2 regions of the Janthinobacterium sp. PAMC25594 genome follow, and region 2 is predicted to be linked to the other one. Evidence: predicted binding sites of a transcription regulator. Region 2 holds the regulator's gene; the other holds the start of a gene.
The links. Region 2 encodes HrcA, which represses chaperone genes, less so after heat shock. Its sites were predicted from a motif close to TTAGCACTCNNNNNNNNNGAGTGCTAA; they were not measured.
Positions count from the first base shown of each region.

Region 1: the regulator HrcA is predicted to act here: its motif matches at 994-1,020, upstream of rpoH (RNA polymerase sigma factor RpoH).

Region 1 covers NZ_CP080377.1:2,995,266-2,998,491, forward strand. Annotated here, with positions in the region: gene ftsX (permease-like cell division protein FtsX) at 1-773, shown strand, start outside; gene rpoH (RNA polymerase sigma factor RpoH) at 1,184-2,077, shown strand; gene KY494_RS13465 (hypothetical protein) at 2,167-2,433, opposite strand; gene KY494_RS13470 (hypothetical protein) at 2,612-3,067, shown strand; gene KY494_RS13475 (ABC transporter ATP-binding protein) at 3,131-3,226, shown strand, end outside.
Region 2 covers NZ_CP080377.1:4,459,529-4,462,754, reverse strand. Annotated here, with positions in the region: gene bamE (outer membrane protein assembly factor BamE) at 1-361, opposite strand, end outside; gene fur (ferric iron uptake transcriptional regulator) at 557-988, shown strand; gene hrcA (heat-inducible transcriptional repressor HrcA) at 1,037-2,053, opposite strand; gene KY494_RS19950 (HAD family hydrolase) at 2,168-2,893, opposite strand; gene KY494_RS19945 (hypothetical protein) at 3,138-3,226, shown strand, end outside.

The sequences.
Region 1 (3,226 bases), 1.5 Mb from region 2:
TGCGTCCCATGTCGGAACAGATGTCGGTCGACCCGGAAATCAGCGTTTTCCTGAAGATCGACACGCCGCGCGAGCAAGCCGTGGCCCTGGCGAGCGCCATGCGCAACATTGTCGGCGCGCAAAAGGCGAAGATCGTCTTCATCCCGCGCGAAGAGGCGCTCGATACCCTGAAGAACAAGAACGGCCTGGCCGACGTGCTCAGTACCCTGGGCGACAATCCCCTGCCCGACAGCTATGTGCTGAAACTCGACGCCTTCAGCAGCGCCAGCGAAGCGCAGGATGTCGATGCGGTGGCGGAACAGTTGCGCCATCTGCCCGGCGTGGAATCGGCGCAAGTCGATTCGGCCTGGGTCAAGCGTCTGGCGGCCCTGCTGGGCGTGCTGCGCCTGGTGCTGCTGCTGCTGGCCATCACCCTGGGCGTGGCCGTCATCGCCGTGGTCTTCAATACCATCCGCCTGCAGGTGATGCAGCAGCGCGATGAAATCAGCATCTCGAAACTGATCGGCGCGACGGATACCTTCATCCACCGCCCCTTCTATTACACGGGCGCCCTGCTGGGCCTGTGCGCGGGCGCGCTGGCCCTGGGCGCCGTGGCGCTGGCCTTGCAGCCGCTCAATACCGCGATTGCCGAGTTTGCCCGCCTGTATGCGTCCGAATTCCAGCTGGTGCCGCTGGCGCCGCTGCCGATGGCCGGCTTGCTGGCCGTCAGCGCCGGCCTGGGCCTGATCGGCGCCTTCCTCTGCGTACAGCGCCACCTGGCGCGCCTGAACTGACCTTGCCTCGCTCCCATGGCGGCGCCCCAGGCGCCGCCATGCGCCTCCCTCCCCATCTGCTGTTATCTTGATATTTAGCAAGTATTCTTAAGGCTCGCTTCAGCCAGAGGCCGTAGACTGGCTACGTTGTCGTCAAGCGCTATATCGCGCTGTTCAGAGATATATATCAAGCATTAAATCATCATAGTATTTAAGCTATCAGGACGATTAAATGTGCTGATTGGCACTCTCAAGCAGAGAGTGCTAATATAGGGACATACCAACAGCAGAACCGCCATGGACGCCAGATGAAGATGGTGCCGCGATCTGCAAGTGCAAGACCGCATACGCAAAACGAACAGACAATCGGGCCACGTCGCGTGACATGGCCAACTGGAACAAAGCAAGACTACGAGGGAGAAAACATGACTATGATGTCCGCTACATCCGCATTGGTTCCGACCAAAAGTAATGCGCTGGGCCTCGGATTCACTGGCAATCTGGGCAATATCGACGCCTATATCTCGGCCGTGAACCGCCTGCCCATGTTGACCCACGATGAAGAAATTTCGCTGGCGAAACGCCTGCGTGAAAAAAATGACCTGGCCGCCGCGCAAGAACTGGTACTGTCGCACCTGCGCCTGGTGGTCTCGATTGCCCGCGGCTACCTGGGCTATGGCTTGCCGCACGCCGACCTGATTCAGGAAGGCAATATCGGCTTGATGAAAGCCGTGAAACGCTTCGATCCGGACCAGGGCGTGCGCCTGGTGTCGTACGCCATGCACTGGGTGAAAGCCGAGATGCATGAGTACATCCTGAAAAACTGGCGCCTGGTCAAGGTCGCGACGACGAAGGCACAGCGCAAGCTGTTCTTCAACCTGCGCAGCCACAAGACGGGCCTCGATGCGATGACGCCGAAGCAGATCGATGCGCTGGCCAAGCTGCTCGACGTGAAACGCGAAGAAGTGATCGAAATGGAAACGCGTTTGAGCGGCCGCGACATTGCACTGGAATCGCCGGCCGATGATGAAGACGACAAGTTTTCGCCGATCGCCTACCTGTCGTCCGAGCAAAGCGAACCGACCAAGGTGCTGGAAGCGGAACAAGTGACGCGCCTGCAATCGGAAGGCCTGGAAACGGCCTTGAGCAAGCTCGACGCCCGTTCGCGCCGCATCATCGAAGCGCGCTGGCTGGCCAACGACGACGGTTCCGGCGCCACCCTGCATGCTTTGGCAGAAGAGTTCGGCGTATCGGCCGAACGCATCCGCCAGATCGAAGTGGCGGCGCTGAAAAAAATGAAAGGCGCGCTGGCCGCCTGGGTGTAATCGAAAACAATGCCGCAATGCAAAAGGCGCCGCAAGGCGCCTTTTAGTTTTACAAATGATATTTATCAACAGATAAACATTGTCAGCCCTTATGCTGCAGCCAAGCCCTTGGTGATCAGCTCGGCGACCAATTCATTCAGATCCGCATCGCGCTCCTTGGCCAGGGTCTGCAATTGCAACACCAGATCGCTGTTCAGCTTGACGGCGAATGGCACCAGGCCCAGCGCCTGATCGCGCTTGCGCTGCTCGCGGCGGTCGACGACCACCGCTTCCTTACCGAATGCACCGGCGCCGGGAACATTCATCTTTCCCATCAGTTTCTTGGCATCGCTTTTCGCCAGGGCAGTTTTTTTCATGGTTGTTTCCTGATTTTCAAAACAGCCATTCTACGCAGTAATCGGCGCGCCGCGTGGCCGGCGCATCAATTCCTCGGCAGCGCGCCAATAGTGCGCCGAAAAAATATCATTTTGTTACCATCATTTTATCCCACGCACGAACAAGCACGCCCGGGACGTTCTACCTGAAAGGAAAAACATGTCTACTCTGAACCACTCTTGTCGTACCCTGCTGTTGCCCCTGCTCATCGCCTGCCTGGCCGTGCTGGCTGGCTGCGGCGCGGCCGGCAGCGCCGGCGACGCGGAAAACACGCCGCGCAGCGTCACCCACGTGCTGTCGCCGGGCGAACAGGTCGCCATCACGGCCACCGATACCCTGAAACTGGAGCGTGTCAACGACAGCCGCTGCCGCAAGGGCGCCGTATGCGTGTGGAAAGGCTACGTCAGCTACAGTTTCAGTTTGCTCAACAGCGCGGGCGCCACCGACATCGTCTTGTCCGAGTCCATGCCCGGCGCGTCCAGTTCCGTCAGCGTCAACCATTTGACGTTCACACTGCTCGACGTCGACCCGGCCACGCCACCCGCCCTCAACGCGGCCGCGCCCGCCTACCGGGTCAAGGTCAAGATTACGCAGGGCCCGCTGGAACGCCAATAAATCGACGAGACCCGGGCAGCACGCTATCATCTTGCCATTGTTAACATTCTTGCAGGGCACACGATGATCGCATTCCAGGGTTTGTCCAAACGCTACGGCACCTTCGACGCCGTCCACCCGCTCACCTTGCAGGTGGGGAAGGGGGAAGTCTTCGGCTTC
Region 2 (3,226 bases):
ACACAACCACGCGGCTGCTGGTGGTTTCGCCACTGCCCCGGGCCAGGCGGAATGGATAATCCCAGCGGTCGGCATGGAAAATATCGGTCAACAGCGAGGTGCCGAGGACGAAACGTACCTGATCGCGCGTCATGCCCACTTTCAACTGGGCCAGCATCTCTTCGGAGACAAAGTTGCCTTGTTGAATGTCAGGACGATACGGCGAGAAAAACCACATGAATTTTTGCAACGGCGTCACCGTGGTGGTCTGCGCACCTTTTTCCGGAACGACTTCCTGGCCTTCCTTGAGCGTCACCGCCGGCTTTTCGCCAAGGATGCCGCGGCTGGCGCAGCCGGACATGACCAGCGCGACACAGACCATGCCTGCCACGACTGGTGCTCGAAATGAAATACGGTGCCAGAGAGATGGCAATACAGCCGGTGTTACGCGCATAAATGACCTCAATTGGATGAACAAAACGCCAGGAGTGACCGGCCTGCCAAAAAATGCATATTTTGGCACTCCCCGACAAAACGCTATATGATAAAGCACCTGACCCACATACGAGCAACAAACATGAGTAACAATCCTAGTGATCTCAAGGCAAGCGGCCTGAAAGCCACCCTGCCACGCCTGAAGATACTCGATATCTTCCAGAGTAGCCCGGTACGCCACCTGACAGCGGAAGACGTCTATAAAATTCTGCTGGCCGACAATATGGATGTCGGTTTGGCAACCGTCTACCGTGTCCTGACGCAGTTTGAACAGGCAGGCTTGCTCAACCGCAACCATTTTGAAACCGGCAAGGCAATTTTCGAACTCAACGAAGGTTCCCACCACGACCATCTGGTGTGCCTCGACTGTGGCCGGGTCGAAGAATTCTTCGACGAAGAGATCGAAATCCGCCAGCAAAAAGTGGCTGAAGAGCGCGGCTTCAAGATCGCCGAACACGCCTTGGCCATCTACGGCAACTGCATCAAGACGGCTTGCCCGCATAAAACCGCCTGACGCTTGCCAGCCGCTCCCACGGGGCGGCTGGCACGGCATGGAGCAGCATCAATGATGGCTGAGCGCGCTTGACAGCAGTTTGGCCGTGATATCGACGATCGGAATGACGCGCTCGTAAGCCATGCGCGTCGGTCCGATCACTCCCAGCGTTCCCACGATCTTGCCGTTGACTTCATACGGCGCCGTCACCACGCTCATCTCGTCCATCGGCACCAGGTTCGATTCGCCGCCGATGAAAATCTGCACGCCCGTCGCCTTGCTCGACACGTCGAGCAGCTGCATCAAGCCCGTTTTTTGCTCGAACATGTCGAACATCTGGCGCAGCGAATGCATATTCGATGACAGATCGCTCACGCTGAGCAAGTTGCGTTCACCGGAAATGACCATGTCGTCGCTATGGTCGGCCATCGCTTCGCTGCCCGCTTCCACGGCCGCCTGCATCAGGCTGCCCATGTCGTCGCGCAGCTGGCGCAGTTCGCCCTGCAGGCGCACGCGCACGGCGTCGAATGACAGGCCGCCATAATTCTGGTTGATGTAATTGGCCGATTGCACCAGTTGCGCCGGCGTATAGTCGGCTTCCGTCAGCAATAAACGGTTCTGCACGTCGCCGCTCGGGGCAACGATGACGAGCAGGATGCGCTTTTCGGACAGGCGCAGGAATTCGATTTGCTGGAACACGGATTCGCGGCGCGGACTGAGCACGACGCCGGCGAATTGCGACAGCGACGACAGCATCTGCGCCGCGTTGGCGATGGTTTTTTGCGGCTGCGGCGTCTGCAGGCGCATGCGCGATTCCACCATGTGCTCGTCCAGATGCCGGACGGTCAGCAAGGTGTCGACAAAGATGCGGTAGCCGCGCGGCGTGGGAATGCGTCCGGCCGAGGTGTGCGGACTGGACACATAACCGAGCTCTTCCAGATCGGCCATGATGTTGCGGATCGTGGCCGGCGACAGGTCGAGGCCGGAAATTTTCGACAGGGCGCGCGAACCGACCGGCAGGCCGTCGGCGATATATCGCTCGACCAGGGCTTTCAGCAGTGTTTGGGCACGTGTATCGAGTTGCATGGTGTCTTAGTTAAGCCAGTATTTTTAGCAAGTATTTTTTAGGCAAGCGGCAACGAAAGCGGCCGAACGTGCAGTAACAGCACCTATTATGCACGTTCGCCCGTCCGGCGGCGATCAATCTTCCAGTTGCCCCTGCAGCCACAGCAGCAATTCATCAAAGTTGGCGCAGATGGCGTCGGGCTGCACGCCGGCGGCCAGGTGGGCGTCGCTGCCCTTGCGGTTCATCCACACGGCACGCATGCCCGCGCCCTGCGCACCCGTCACGTCGAAATACAGGTCGTCGCCCACATACACGGCTTCATGCGGGGCCACTTCCAGCGCGGCGCAGGCAGCCAGGAAGATACTGGCATCGGGCTTGGCCACGCCAAAGTCGCTGGCGGCGATCGATACCTTGAAATGCTGCGCCAGGCCGATAATTTCAAGGTCCGCATTGCCATTCGAGATGGAGCCGACCAGCATGCGCTGGCGCATCCAGGCCAGGCCCGGCAAGACGTCGTCATACGGCTGGACGCGATGGCGCGCGGCCAGGAACTGCGCGATGGCGCCGTCGACCAGGGCGGCATCCTCGCCGGCAGCCTCGAAGGCGGCCAGCAGGCCGGCGCGGCGCAACTCGATCAGGTTGCCATGGAAATGCGGTTGTTCGTTCAGCATGGCCAGACGGTGCTGGCGCAGCATCTCGATGGAAAACTGCTGCGCCACTCTGGGCGCATGCGTGGCCAGCCAGTCGTGCAGCAGGGTTTCTGCGGCGGCAATCACGGGCGCGATGGGCCACAAGGTATCGTCGAGATCGAACAGGATGGCCTTGGGCGGCACGGCGGGTTTGACAGGAGCAAGGGACATGGGACTCACGGTGGATGCCGCGCCACGATGCGCACGCTGCATGTATTGTCGCACCGATCGCCGCCGCCGGCATGGCTGCGCCCCCATGAAATGGGGCCGGGCCAGCGCTTCCCGGCGAAAAATTGTTACAGGGTGATACAAGGCAAGATCATTCGGCTTGCCAGATAGACTAAAATAGGCGCCATTCCAATGCGGCGCCAGCGTCCGCGTTGCGCTACCCAACCTGATTCGTTTTGGAGAATGTATGAAAAATTTGTACCTGCGCTCGATGCTGGCGGCGGCTTGCGCCGTCACACTGGCAGCCTGCGGCGGCAGCGGCGGCAACCTGTATCT